3 regions of the Cobetia sp. 29-18-1 genome follow, and region 1 is predicted to be linked to each of the others. Evidence: predicted binding sites of a transcription regulator. Region 1 holds the regulator's gene; each other region holds the start of a gene.
What was found. The regulator PhoB, encoded in region 1, activates phosphate uptake and scavenging genes when phosphate is short. The targets are predictions, from matches to a motif close to TGTCATANNNNTGTCANA.

Region 2: the regulator PhoB is predicted to act here: its motif matches at 1,636-1,653, upstream of QD208_RS03705 (UTRA domain-containing protein).
Region 3: the regulator PhoB is predicted to act here: its motif matches at 2,298-2,315, upstream of QD208_RS15815 (NAD(P)H-quinone oxidoreductase).

The regions. Positions count from the first base shown of each region.
Region 1 is NZ_JARWKS010000009.1:18,862-23,803, forward strand. Features, by position in the region: gene QD208_RS08780 (FAD-dependent oxidoreductase) at 1-28, opposite strand, end outside; gene QD208_RS08785 (chorismate lyase) at 368-925, shown strand; gene ubiA (4-hydroxybenzoate octaprenyltransferase) at 993-1,883, shown strand; gene phoB (phosphate regulon transcriptional regulator PhoB) at 2,107-2,796, shown strand; gene phoR (phosphate regulon sensor histidine kinase PhoR) at 2,804-4,126, shown strand; gene cysZ (sulfate transporter CysZ) at 4,265-4,942, opposite strand, start outside.
Region 2 is NZ_JARWKS010000003.1:157,108-162,049, reverse strand. Features, by position in the region: gene QD208_RS03710 (NYN domain-containing protein) at 1-522, shown strand, start outside; gene QD208_RS03705 (UTRA domain-containing protein) at 675-1,445, opposite strand; gene QD208_RS03700 (extracellular solute-binding protein) at 2,089-3,177, shown strand; gene QD208_RS03695 (alkaline phosphatase family protein) at 3,270-4,103, shown strand; gene QD208_RS03690 (ABC transporter permease subunit) at 4,103-4,942, shown strand, end outside; gene QD208_RS03685 (ABC transporter permease) at 4,935-4,942, shown strand, end outside.
Region 3 is NZ_JARWKS010000025.1:5,402-10,343, forward strand. Features, by position in the region: gene QD208_RS15805 (sel1 repeat family protein) at 1-239, shown strand, start outside; gene QD208_RS15810 (hypothetical protein) at 500-1,006, shown strand; gene QD208_RS15815 (NAD(P)H-quinone oxidoreductase) at 1,215-2,183, opposite strand; gene QD208_RS15820 (lysophospholipid acyltransferase family protein) at 2,396-4,177, shown strand; gene QD208_RS15825 (TIGR00730 family Rossman fold protein) at 4,312-4,854, opposite strand.

The DNA of each region.
Region 1 (4,942 bases):
TGATGACAAGGGTGCGAGGGTCGCGCATGGCACCATCTCCTGAGATCGATCCGAGGGAAGCGCTGATGAAAGAGCGCCAGCAGCGTCCGTCATGAACGCCGATGAATGCGCCCAGCATACCAGCCCGCCAGCAGTGCAGGCATGCCTGAGCGGGAGGCCTGGCCGCCCGGCCATGCTAGACTCGCCATTTCGTCATCCTGACAGGGAATTCACCGTGGTCCGATGCCCAGCAGGCGAGCCTCATCGCGCAGCGCTCACGCCACAGACCTCCACCTGTGAGGCGCCTCATTCGTCAACCGAGCCCCTGTGCCAGCCTGCGCCTCGCTGGCCTTTGCCCACGCGCGCCGCACCCGCTGCTTCGGCGGCGGTGCGCCGTCATTGGCAGCCGGCTGCCGCGCTGCAAGGTGTCATGCCGGCCGGCTGGTGGGCGTGGCTCTCCTCGACGGACTCGCTGACCCAGCGTCTTGCCAGCGCCATGCAGCAGCAGGATGAACGCGATGGCCAGCCAATCCAGGGCCTGCGCGTGCGCCTGCTGCTGCAGGACACCGGCCCCGCGCGGCTGGATGAGGCACGCCTGCTGGGCATCGGCCCACGCCGGCATGTCTGGCGGCGCGAAGTGGCGCTCTGTCATGGCGATACGCCATGGGTGATCGCACGCTCGCTGGCGGCGCTGGACCTGGCCCACGGTCATCGCCTCTCGACGCTGGGCGAGCGCTCGCTGGGCCATTGGCTGTTTCGCCAGCCCGACCTGACCCGCAGCGCCATCGATGTCAGCCGCGCCCCGCTGGTGCTTTCGAGCCCCAGGCCGCTGGCCCGCACCACCAGCCTGTGGATGCGCCGCTCGATGTTCTCGCATGGTCGCTTCAAGGTGCTGGTGCAGGAGGGCTTCACGCCGGCCTTCCAGCACGCGCTGCAGCTGGCCTGAGCCTTGCGCCCGACTGGCCTCGTTTCCCTCTCTTCCCTTGCCCACTACCACCCGCCCAGGAGCCCCGATGACCGCGTCATCCACTTCCGCCGCTTCGCGTCCTTCCAGACTGGCCGACTACCTCGCCCTGACACGGCTGGACCGCCCCATCGGCACCTGGCTGCTGATGTGGCCGACCCTGTGGGCACTGTGGCTGGCGGCAGATGGCATTCCCGAGCGCACGACCCTGCTGATCTTCATCGCCGGGGTCTATCTGATGCGCGCCGCCGGCTGCGTCATCAACGACTACGCCGACCGCCATTGGGACAAGCATGTCGAGCGCACGCGTGACCGGCCGCTGACCTCGGGTCGCATTTCGGAGCGCGAGGCGCTGACGCTGTTCGGGGGGCTGGTCGCGGCCGCCTTCGTGCTGGTGTGCTTCACCAACCTGACCACGGTGCTGCTGTCGATCGTCGCCGTACTGCTGGCGGCCAGCTATCCGTTCATGAAGCGCTTCCATCATCTGCCCCAGGTGGTGCTGGGCGCCGCCTTCGGCTGGGCGATTCCGATGGCCTTCGCCGCGACGCTGGAGGAGGTACCGACCTACGGCTGGTGGCTGTTCGCGGCCAACCTGATGTGGACGGTGGCCTACGACACCGCCTACGCGATGGTCGATCGCAATGACGACCTCAAGGTAGGCATCAAGTCCACCGCCGTGCTGTTCGGGCGTGCCGACAAGCTGATGATCGGCCTGTTGCAGCTGGGCATGCTGGTGATGTTGATCGGCATCGGCCTGCACCTGGCGCTGGGCATCTTCTACTGGCTGGGGCTGGCTGCCGCCGCCGTCACCTTCGTCTGGCAGCAACGTCTGATCCGTGAGCGTGAGCGTGCGCCCTGCTTCCAGGCGTTCCTCAACAATCATTGGACGGGGCTGCTGATCTTCGCCGGTATCGCCCTTGCGACCTGGCCGATGAGCTGACTCCTGCATAAACATTAGTATTATTTAAATTAAAGCGACCCCTGCCCTCTGTTGCTTCCCAGCCCACGGATCATGCCTGCCTGCCGCGCCTCCAAGGTGGCTGGCAGGCTTGCGTGCAAGCTGCCATGCTGGCAGTTGTCATCTCGTTGTCATATAAGCGGGTTGTAATCGTCATCGACTTGTCATTCTGGCGCGTGCGCCGACTGCTGCATGGGATCTAGCGATGAGCTCCAAGACCGTACTGATTGTCGACGATGAATCCTCGATTCGCGAGATGATCGCCGTTGCCCTCGAAATGGCGGATTACCGCGTGCTGGAGGCAGACAATGCCCAGGACGCCCACGCCATCGTCGTCGATGAAAAGCCCGATCTGCTGTTGCTGGACTGGATGATGCCGGGCACCAGTGGCCTGGAGCTCGCGCGGCGTCTCAAGCGTGACGAGACCACCTCGGAGCTGCCGATCATCCTGTTGACCGCCAAGGGCGAGGAAGACAACAAGATTCAAGGCCTGGAAGCCGGTGCCGACGACTACATCACCAAGCCCTTCTCGCCGCGCGAGCTGGTCGCCCGTCTCAAGGCCGTGCTGCGTCGCACCACTCCCAAGGGAGTCGAGGAGGCGGTGGAAGTCGAAGGCCTGATGCTCGACCCGGCCAGCCACCGCGTCACCGCCCACGGCAACTCGCTGGATGTCGGCCCGACCGAATATCGCCTGCTGCAGTTCTTCATGACGCATCAGGAGCGTGCCTACACGCGCAGCCAGCTGCTCGATCAGGTATGGGGCGGCAACGTCTATGTCGAGGAGCGCACCGTGGACGTGCACATCCGTCGCCTGCGCAAGGCGCTGGGCACAGGCCATCAGCATCTGATCCAGACCGTCCGCGGCACCGGTTACCGCTTCAGCGCTCAGGCCTGAGGGATTCATGCGCTATTGGACCAACGAGCTATGGCGCCTCGGCTACCTTGCCGGTGGCTTCGGCCTTATCGGTGGCCTGCTGGGCCATCTGGGCTGGGGCCTGGCGCTGGGCCTTTCGCTGTATCTGTTCGTCCATCTCAAGCACTTGAAGAGCCTCTACACCTGGCTGATCACCAATCCCCATGAAGAGCCGCCGCCCGGCGATGGCGTCTGGGGAGACCTGCTCGATCGTCTCTACCGCTACCAGAAGGGCCAGCGTCAGGCTCAGGAGCGACTGCGCAGCATCCTCAACCGTATCCAGGAATCCTCCGAGGCCATGCGCGACGGCCTGGTGATGCTGGACAACCACGGTGACATGGAATGGTGGAACAGCGCTGCCGAGCAGCTGGTCGGTCTCAAGGCCAGCCACGACCGTGGCCAGCACATCACCAATTATCTGCGTGACCCCGTCTTCATCGACTACTTCAATCGGCTGGCCTACCGCGAGCCGCTGACGCTCCAGTCGCCGCTGTCTGACAACCTGACGCTGCAGATCTCCATCACCCTGTTCGGTGACAACGAGCGTCTGGTCATGCTGCGTGACGTCACCCGCCTCTATCGTCTGGAAGAGATGCGCCGCGACTTCGTGGCCAATGTCTCCCATGAGCTGCGCACGCCGCTGACGGTGCTGGCCGGCTATCTCGAGACCTACTCCGATTACGCCGATGACCTGCCACCTCGCTGGCAGCGTGGACTGGGCCAGATGCAGAGCCAGACCGACCGCATGCAGCACCTGGTCGAGGACCTGCTGACCCTGTCACGCCTGGAAACCGACGAACTGTCCGACAACGGTCGCTGCATCGACATGAGCGCCCTGCTCGGCCATATCCGCGACGACGCCGAAGGCCTGTCCCAGGGGCGCCACACCTTCTCCATCGAGGCCGATGCCAGCCTGTCACTGCGCGGTGAGGAGCAGGAACTGCGCAGCGCGATCTCGAATCTGGTCTTCAATGCGGTGCGCTACACCCCCGAAGACTGCCATATCACCCTGCGCTGGAAGGCGGATGACCCGGGCCTGCTGGTCGAGGTGGAAGATGATGGGGATGGCATCGACCCGGTGCACCTGCCGCGCCTGACCGAGCGCTTCTACCGCATCGACAAGGGCCGCAGCACCGCCACGGGAGGCACCGGCCTCGGGCTTGCCATCGTCAAGCATGTGCTGATTCGCCATCAGGGCCATCTGGAGATCGACAGCCACCCCGGCGAGGGTGCGCGCTTCCGCTGTCACTTCCCCGACGAGCGCGCCTGTCAGGCAAGCGCTCCCCAGGCCAGCAGTGCGCTAGCCCAGTGATGGGCTGACTCAGTGATGATCTGACCCGGACGCCAGCCCAACGCAGAACGCCCCGCAGCCACCTCGAAAGGAGGCGACTGCGGGGCGTTTCGTTTGGTCAATCAGACGACGCTGCGGCTATTTCAGCGACAGGCTGTCTCAACGACGCGGTGCCGGCAACTGACGGTAGTGGCTCTGCCACATCAGTACCGCCCCGGCGACGGCGCCCGGGATGAACAGCAGATTGGCCAGCGGCACCAGCGTCATGACGAACACCGCGGCGCCGAAGGTCAGTGAGGGCCACCAGCGCGCCTTGAGGCGCTGCTTCATGTCACCGAAGCTGACCTGATGGTTGTCCATCGGGTAGTCGAGGTACTGGATCGACATGCTCCAGGCCGAGAACAGTCCCCACAACAGCGGCGAGAGCAGGTTCAGGCCCGGGATGAAGCCGATGATGAACAGCGCGATCATGCGCGGGATGAAGTAGCCCAGCTTGGCCATTTCACGTCCCAGCGAATCGACGCCGATCTTCATCAGGCCGCGGTCATCATCGATCAGGGTGCCATCCAGACGATGCTCGACCTTCTCGGCCAGAATGCCGTAGAAGGGCGCGGCGATCAGGTTGGTCACCAGGCTGAAGGTGAAGAACACCACCAGCAACAGACTCACCACCAGCACCGGCCAGATCAACCAGCTGAGCCACTCCAGCCACGCCGGTACCTTGAGCATCCAGTAATCGATCCAGCCACCGAACTGGTTGAACAACACCCACAGCGTGATGCTGTAGAGCACCAGGTTGATCGCCAGCGGTACGAATACGAAGCGGCGCAGCCCGGG
Region 2 (4,942 bases), on a different contig from region 1:
TCCCGCCAGCAAAGCGTGCATGGCACTCGCGACGCGGATGGGGCACGCACACGCCTGGCCGTCTTCATTGATGTGCAGAACATCTACTACACCACCCGCGACACCTTCGGTCGGCAGTTCGATTATCGTCGCCTGTGGGCAGAGCTCGAGCGCCTCGGCTCGATTCAACATGCCTACGCCTATGCGATCGACCGTGGCGACCCCAAGCAGCAGCAATTCCAGCAGCGCCTGCGCGAGATAGGCTTTGAGGTCAAACTCAAGCCCTTCATCCAGCGCGGCGACGGCTCGGCCAAGGGCGACTGGGATGTCGGCATCACCATCGACGTGATGGAAGCCGCCCCCGAGGTCGATGAGATCATCCTCGCCTCCGGCGATGGCGACTTCGCCTTGCTGCTGGATCATGTCGCCACCCGCCACGCCATCACCACCCGCGTCTATGGCGTCGAAGCCCTCACAGCCCTCGCCCTGATGAAAAGCGCCCATCACTTCCGCGAAGTCGATGAAAGCCTGCTGATGCGCTGATACCGATCGATCGGGTCTCAACCGCGCTCGAACCCTGCCCATCGCACAAGAAACGCCCGCACGCCCTCCACTAAACAAGAGGATGTGCGGGCGTTTTCGTCTAGGCCACCAGCGGCTTGCCAGGCATTCAGGCTTCGCCACGAACTTGCCGACTAGCCCTGTGGTGCGGCACTCAGCGTCAATTCGATGGCATCGTGGCGCCAGTGTTCATCATCGCAGTCCACCGCGCGACCATTCTGATCAAAGTTGATGCGGGTGATGCGCTGCGCGGGGCTGCCCTGCGCGGCGTTCAGCGCAGCGGCGGCCTCAGCGTCGAACACCGTGGAGGCCAGCTCGAAGCTGACGCGACTGACACGGATGGCGTATTCGTGCCGGTAGAGGTCGGTCAGGGAGTGGGCAGCGAGGTCGAAATCGAGGATGCCCGGGAAGCAGTCACGTCGCAGGTGATGGCAGACATGCAGCACGCGCCGCTCATCGATACGCCGCACGCGAGTGATCCGATAGACCACTGAGCCCTCCGCAATCCCCAGCCGCCGAGCGATCACCGCGTTGGCGGCGACTTCTCCTGCCGCCAGTACCTCGGTGCTGGCCACCCGCTGCTGTGACTCGACCATGTCGCGAAATGGCAGGCACGCCAGCAAGTCATAGCGCAGTCGTGGCGGCGAGACGAACCAGCCCCGCCGATTCTCGCGATAGATACGCCCCTCCGCCTCCAGCTGCAGCAAGGTATCGCGCAGGGTGACCCGCGTCGTGGCAAAGCGTTCGATCATCTCGCGCTCGGAGGGCAGGCGCTGTGAAGCGCGTAACGGCGCTGCCTCAAGATGGTTCAGCAGCTTGCCCTTGAGCCCTGCCACGGGGACATCCGTGTCAGAAGTTGCCGATGAAGCGGCGTCACTCTGGGGCTCAAGCGAAGATGAAGGCATGCGAAGTTCCTGAAAGATAACGAAAGACAGTAATTTCTGGCGAGTCACTTGCATGACATCCAGGGCGTCCAGGATGGAAAGGGTCAGAGCGAAACGATTTCTGTGGTCTAGTTCAGATACCCCGCAAAGCTCAGTGCGACTTTTCAAGACACGCTTGTCGAGACACGCATGAGGAGAATAGTGGCATTGGCGTGACAACTCGGTGACAGCGCAGGTCTGGCTGCCACGACAGGCCAGTCATCACACGCTGGCTCATGCCTTGTACGCCCATGCTTTGCACACTTATGGCTCTGGAAGATAGCGAGGACCGGGGCCCGCGGCAAGGCACGAAGAAGGTATGAAGAAGGCAGAGACAGAGCCGCCATCCCATGCCATGACAACGACATGTTGACGACACGCAACTGTCACAGGCGAGCGCTAGAGTCGATCGTGCCTTTCGAACTGAACTAGACCACACAGTCTCGGCTGTCTCGGCACTTGCCTGAGCACTTGGCAGAGCACTGGTCTGGTCAATGATCTGGAACTGGCCTGAGCAATGACCTGAGCACCCGGACGTGCTCTCAGCGTGTCGACAGAGTGCCTGATGCCCGTCACGCCGTACCTTCAGCGCAGCGATTGTTCATCACCTACTGGGGAAATCTCCTTGAAGTCGATTGCCACTACCTCATCCCGCTCCACCGGCCTGCTGGTTTCCACCTGCATGGCCGCCCTGTTGGGCAGTGCCTCCGTCAGTGCCGCCGACATGCCGGCTGACCTTCTCGAGGCCGCTCAGTCCGAAGGCCGTGTCGATAGCGTCGGCATGCCGGACAGTTGGGCCAACTGGAAGGACACCTGGGCAGACCTCGAGTCGAAGTATTCCATCGCGCATAGCGATACCGACATGAGCTCCGCCGAGGAAGTCGCCAAGTTCAAGGCCGAGGGTGAGAACGCCACCGCCGATATCGGTGACGTGGGCTTCGCCTTCGGTCCGATCGCGGTGCAGCAAGGCGTGACCCAGGCCTACAAGACCACCACCTGGGAGCAGATCCCGGAGTGGGCCAGGGACAAGGATGGCCACTGGGTACTGGGCTACACCGGCACCATTTCCTTCATGATCAACAAGACACTGGTCAGTGAAGATGAGCGCCCGACCTCCTTCGCCGACCTCGCCGAGGGTGATTACAAGGTGTCCGTCGGCGCGGTGGGCAAGGCCTCACAGGCCAACAACGCCATTCTGGCCGCTGCCTTCGCCAATGGCGGCAAGGAATCCGACCTGACACCGGGCCTGGAAGTCTTCGCGGAACTGGCGCGCCAGGGCCGTCTGTCACTGGCAGAGCCGAGCATCGCCAACCTGGAGAAAGGCGAAGTCGAAGTCGCCCTGCTGTGGGACTTCAATGCCCTGAACTATCGCGATCAGATCAACCGCGACACCTTCGAGGTCGTCATTCCGTCTGATGCCTCCGTCACCTCCGGCTACGCCACTATCATCAACAAGCATGCCGCGCACCCGAATGCCGCCAAGCTGGCCCGAGAGTACATCCTCTCCGATGCCGGTCAGCTGAATCTGGCCAAGGGCTATGCCCGTCCGATCCGCGCCGAGCACCTCACCCTGCCCGAGGATATCGCCGCCAAGCTGCTGCCCAACGAGCAGTACGCCAATGCTCGTCCGGTCCAGGACTTCGCGGGTTGGGAAGCCAGTGCCAAACAGCTGCCGCGTCAGTGGCAGTCCCAGGTACTGATCCACCAGCAGTGATCCCCGGCCTCTGCTTCACGCGAGCAGAGCGCGCACCATCCTGACAGACGGCATCGCCTTTGCGGTGCCGTCTTGAGCTTCACGGAGTCACCATGTCTCAGCGTGTCATTCTTGTCGTGCTCGACGGCCTCAACCATGCCGTGGGTCATCATGCCATGGGCTATCTGAGTGCCCTGGTCGAGGCCGGCCGTGGCCAGTATCAATCACTGGACTGCGAGCTGCCGGCCATGTCGCGCCCGCTCTATGAATGCCTGCTGACCGGCGACCTGCCTGTCGACTCAGGTATCGTCAACAACGGTATCGTGCGTCGCTCACGCGGCATCAGCCTGTTCGACCTTGCCAGCCAGCAGGGCAAGCGCACGGCTGCCGCCGCCTATCATTGGGTCAGTGAACTCTATGTCGCGGCCCCCTTCGTGCCGGCCCGTCATCGCTGGCTCGACAATCCGGAATCCGCCATCCAGGCGGGCATCTTCTACTGGCAGGACCATTATCCGGATGACCATCTGTTCAGTGACGCCGAAATGCTGCGCCTGCGTCACGACCCGGATTTCCTGCTGGTGCATAGCATGAACATCGACGATGCCGGCCATCGTCATGGCGGCGACACACCGCAGTATCGCAATGCCGCACGGCATGCCGACGTCGCCCTGGCCGACTACCTGCCGGCATGGCTGGAGGCCGGCTATCAGGTGATGGTCACCGCCGATCACGGCATGAATGCCGACCGCTCTCACTCCGGCCTGCTGGAAGAGGAGCGTCGCGTGCCGCTGTGGACCTTCGGCAGCGCCTTCGCCAACGGCGCCGCGACGGACCTCAAGCAACGCGAGCTCTGCGGCACCCTGGCCACACTGCTGGGGCTCGAGCACAGCAAGGCGAGCAATCCATCGCTGCTGGCGAGTCATTCTGCCACGCGAGGCCTCAAGTGATGTCTGCCGCCTTGAAGCGCCGCCTGACCAGCCCCGTCATGTGGCTGCTGCCGTTTGCGCTGATCTTCGGCGCCTTCCAGATCGCGCCGCTGGTGTGGGTGATGATCAGCGCCTTCAAGACCCCTACTGGCTGGGGGCTGGCCAACTTTCACGAGATCGCCTCCTCGGCCTTCTTCCGCCAGGCCATCTGGCGCAGTCTCGAGATCTCCTTCATGTCCAGCGTGCTGGGGCTGGCGATCGCCGCCGTGACCTGTCACAGCATGCACCGCTGCGGCCCGCGCCTGACGCGCATGATGATCGCCTTCACCAACATGACCAGCAACTTCGCCGGTGTCCCGCTGGCCTTCGCCTTCATCATCCTGATGGGCGCCAACGGCATGCTGACCCTGATGCTGGAGCGCTTCGGTCTGCTCGAGGACTTCAATCTCTACTCGCGCACCGGCCTGATCGTCATCTACACCTGGTTCCAGATTCCGCTGGGCATCCTGTTGCTATATCCCGCCTTCAGCACCCTGAAGACGGAGTGGCGTGAAGCCGCCAGCCTGCTGGGCGCCAACCGCCTCGCCTACTGGCAGCACATCGGCCTGCCGGTGCTGTGGCCGTCACTGGCGGGCACGCTCACCGTGCTGTTCGCCAATGCCATGGGCGCCTACGCCACCGTCTATGCGCTGGTGAATACCAGCTACAACCTGATGACCATCCGCATCGCCAATCTGGTCTCCGGCGACCTGTTCCTGCAGCCGGAACTGGCCAGCGCACTGGCCCTGGTGCTGGTCGTCATTCTCGTCATCGTCACGCTGATTCAGCAATGGCTCATGCGCAGGAGCTACCATGTCACT
Region 3 (4,942 bases), on a different contig from region 1:
ACGTGCATGCCCAGTATCAGGCGGCGCGTATCTATGAGTATGGCTGTGCCCAGTATCAGAGCGATCCGGCCAAGGCCGTGACCTGGTACGCACGTGCCGCCGAGTGCCGCCATGCTCTCGCGGCCCAGCGCCTGGCGCGTGCCTATCGTGAAGGCTCCCTCGGTCTGGCGGTCTGCCCGCACAAGGCCGAGCAGTGGGAAGCCCACGCCCGCACGGGTGGTGAGGCAGACCTGCACTGAGCTGATGTACTGAACTGATGTACCAGCTGATGTGCTGCCCTCGCTGCCACTGACAACGCCCTCTTCGTGAGGGCGTTGTCGTCTCTGGCCCTCCCGCGCGCGTCTCTTGAACGTGATGCCAGCGTGATGGAGCAGATCGACCTGATGCCTGCGTTGACAGCGTCGCGCTCAGGACTCGCCAAGCAGGGGGCAATTCCCGTAACCTGAGGACATTCAACCTCTTCTCGCCCGGGCCCTGTCTGCCTGAGATACCTTGGGAGATTCGTGTGACGCTGCCTATTCTGCTCGATATTGAAGCCTCCGGCTTTGGCCGTGGTAGCTATCCGATCGAGATCGGGCTGGCGCGTGCCGACGGCAGCAGTTGCGCCTTCCTGATACAGCCTCTTGATGAGTGGGTGCATTGGGACCCGAAGGCGGAGCTGTTGCACGGCATCTCACGGGCACGGCTGGCACGCGAAGGGCGGCCAGTGCGTGAGGTGGCGCAGTGGGTCAATGATGAGCTGGGTGAGGCCGGAATCGCCTACAGCGACAGCTGGGGCTACGACAATACCTGGCTCTCGCTGCTGTTCTATCATGCCGGCATGCTGCCGCGCTTTCGTCTCGAGGCGCTCAGACGGCTGCTCGATGAGGAGCAGCTGAATTGCTGGGCGGAGCTCAAGGAAGCGGTGATCGCCGAGGGTGGCATCCAGCGCCATCGCGCCGGAGATGACGCCCGTCTGCTGCAACTCACCTGGCAGAAAGCCCAGTCGATCGGGCGTAGCGAATAAGCCTCTGCCAGGTGCCTCGGGGTCTACGCCTGGCGGCATGAGCGACACTGCTGTCAGGCCGGGTGTTGTCAGGTCAGATGTTGTCAGGCGGAGCAGTGAGCACGAGATAGCGCCAATAAAGCCAAAAAAGCGGCAGCCCAGTGGGCTGCCGCTTTTTCATGCTGCCGTTTTTTTCATGCTGCTGATGTCATCAGCGCCATGACGAGGCTCAGGCGCCCGTCACCGCCAGCAACACCTTGCCGGTGCTGGCGTTGTCCTGCACATAGGCATGCGCGGCATCGGCTTCCTGGATCGGCCAGCTCTTGTCGATATGCGGGCGCAGCTCACCCCGCGCCAGGCGCGGCCACACATGCACGTAGAGCGCATCCAGCACCATGCCCTTGCCATCGGGGGAGCGCGACCGCAGGGTCGAGCCGATCAGGCGCTGACGCTTCATCAGCATGCGACCCAGATCCAGCTCATCCATGCGCCCGCCCATCAGGCCGATCAATACCATGCGGCCATCCTGTTTCAGCACCTGCTGATTGTCGGCCAGATAGCCGCCGCCCACCGGGTCGAGAATCATGTCGGCGCCGCCCCAGTCGTTCACGGCCTCCACGAAGCTGCCATCGTGGCGATTCCAGCCGGCATCCGCGCCGAGGCGCAGGCAGGTCTCCAGCTTTTCCTGGCTGCCGACGGTCACGAAGCACGGATGCCCGAACAGCCCGCACAGCTGGATGGCGGTGGTACCGATGCCGCTGGCACCGGCATGCAGCAGCACGCGCTCCTTGTGCTTGAGGTTGCCCTCGATGAACAGGTTCAGCCAGGCGGTGGCGAACATCTCCGGCAGCGCGGCGGCGTCTCGCAGGCTATAGCCCTCCGGCACCGGCAGCACCTGCAGGGCGTTGACGACCACTTCCTCGGCATAGCCGCCACCGGACAGCAGTGCACAGACCGGATCACCGACCTTGAAGCGCTCGACGTGGCGGCCGACCTCGCGAATGGTGCCACTGACCTCCAGTCCCAGGATCTGACTGGCACCTTCGGGTGGTGGATATTGGCCGGCGCGCTGCATCAGGTCGGCGCGGTTGACGCCGGCCCAGGCCACCTCGATACGCACCTCATCCGAGGCGATCCCGTGCGGGGCCTCGGTTTCCTGCCAGACCAGTGATTCATTCTCGACGGCTATCGCAAACATTCGCTCTCTCCTTGGCGTGGCAGTCGCGCTGCCTGTTCGTACGCGGATGATCTCCGTGCCGGGGCGCATCGGCCGCGGATCACGTGGGCGACTGTCATCTCACTGTACGGGGACTGTGACGCATCTGTCATGAAGTGGCGCGAACCTGACGTGATATCAAGCCCCATGATCCAGACATCGCGTTCCGCACTCCGTGCGGCCAAGGAGAGAGCATGATCGATACTGCCCGCGTCATCGCTGCCAAGTATCCTGCCTTTGCCAAGCGTCACCCGCTGATCCGGCGGCCAGCTCTGGCCATGCTGCGGCGCCTGGTGCACGAGGGCGAGATCAATGCCTTCCTCGGCGAGAACTCGGACCAGCGCGGTTTCGACTTCATTGACCGCGTGCTCGATCACTTCTCCTTCGGCTACTCGGTGTCCTCGCGGGAGCGCGAGAACATTCCGGCCTACGGGCGTGTCGTCATCGTCGCCAACCATCCGCTGGGGTCACTGGATGGCCTCGCGCTGCTCAAGCTGGTCGGCGAAGTGCGCCGCGACGTCAAGATCGTCGCCAATGACATCCTGATGAAGGTCGAGCCGCTGGCACCCTTGCTGCTGCCGCTGGACAACCTCAGTCGCCGTGGCTATCGCAAGAGCAGTGGTCAGATCTGCGATGCGCTGATGAATGAAGAGGCCGTGATCATCTTCCCGGCCGGCGAGGTCTCGCGTGCAGGCCCGACCGGGCCACGCGATGGCAAGTGGCTGTCGGGTTTCCTGCATTTCGCGCGCAAGACCAACGCGCCGGTGCTGCCTATCCACGTCAGCGGGCGCAACTCGACGCTCTTCTATGCGCTGTCGTCGATCAACCGCAGCTTCGGCACACCCCTGCTGGCGCATGAGATGTTTCGCCAGCGCGAGCGGCAGCTCAAGCTGCGCATCGGCGAGCTGATTCCGCTGGAGCGCCTCGACAGTGATGCCCTCAATACCAACGCCAAGACGCGTCTGCTGCGCAAGCACCTGTATCGCATCGGGCGCGGCAAGCGTGGCCTGTTCGTGACCGAGAAGGCCATCGGCCATCCCGAGGAGCGCCAGGCGCTGCGTGAGGAACTGACGCCCTGTGAATTGCTGGGTGAGACCCGCGACGGCAAGAAGATCTATCTGTTCGATGCCTTCCCCGGCTCCAGCGTGATGCGCGAGATCGGGCGACTGCGCGAGATCAGTTTCCGGCGGGTCGGCGAGGGCACCGGCGAGCGGCGCGATATCGATCGCTATGACGCCCACTACCGGCATCTGGTGCTGTGGGATGACGCCGATCTCGAGATCGCCGGTGCCTATCGCATCGGAGAGGTACGCAAGATCATGGCGGCACATGGCGAGAAGGGGCTCTACAGCCCGACCCTGTTCCGCTTCACGCCCGAGATGTTCGAGCGCATGCAGGACGGTCTGGAGCTGGGGCGCAGCTTCGTGCAGCCGCGCTACTGGGGGCGGCGCAGCCTCGATTACCTGTGGCAGGGGCTGGGCGCCTATCTGCGCTGTCATCCCGAGATTCGCTGGCTGTTCGGCCCGGTCACGCTCTCCAACAGCTATCCGGAGGCCGCCAGGGCACTGATCGTCAGCTACTACCGTCACTATTACGGGGATGATGAGGGGCTGGCGCGTGCGCGGGCACCGGTTGCCCAGAGCGTGCCGGGCAGCGCCGCCCATGAAGCGGAGCGCCTGTTCGATGGTCAGGACGCCGATGGCGATTTCCGCCGCCTGCGTGCCCAGCTGGATGCGATGGGTGTGACGGTGCCGACGCTCTACAAGCAGTACGCCGAGGTCACCGAGCCCGGTGGCACCCGTTTCCTCGATTTCAGTGTCGACGCCGATTTCGGTTACTGCATCGACGGCCTGGTGATGGTCGATGTCGAGCAGGTCACCGCCAGCAAGCGGGCGCGCTATATCGGCAAAACCGTTCAGCAGCAGGCCGCCTCGGAGGATGCCGTTGAGGCTGTTGGCGAGACGGCGCTGAACTGAGGTGGCGCGCTGCTGAGATAGCGCGTTGAGCTGAGACGGCCGCTCGCAGAGTCACTCCCCATGGCGCTGGCGTCATGCGCTTGATGGGGAGTGACGCGACAGCCTGTCAGGTCTCAGGCCTTACGTCTCAAGCCTTACGTCTCGGGCGCCAGTCGCTTCAGCAGGGGCGCGATCTCGCGCTCGCTGATCAGGCGTGCGCGAGTGTCCGCATCGAGGAAGCCCGCCTCGACGGTGCGGTCCAGAAACTCGAGCAGGGGCGCGAAGAAGCCGTCACTGTCGAGGACGGCGATCGGCTTGGCGTGAAAGCGCAGATACTGCCAGGTCCAGGTCTCGAACAATTCCTCCAGGGTGCCAATCCCGCCGGGCAGGGTCACGAAGGCATCCGCCAGTGCGGCCATCTGCGCCTTGCGCTCATGCATGTCCGCCACCTCGATCAAGCGCGTCAGACCGGTATGTGCCTTCTCGTTGCGTACCAGTGCCTGGGGGATCACGCCGATCACCTCACCGCCCGCTGCCAGCGCGGCATCTGCCAACGCCCCCATCAGCCCGGCGCGCGCGCCTCCGTAGACCAGTCCCCAGCCGCGCTCGGCGATGGCCGTGCCCAGGGCTTCGGCCAGTTGGCGGTGCTGTGGGGAGACGCCCTCGCGGGAGCCCAGATAGACACAGATGCGATGCATGTTGCTCTCCTGAATGTTTCTCGGCGGCGCTCACTGCTGGCTGCCGTGCCTTGATGTCATGTCCTTCCTATCCTACGCGAGTTGTGCG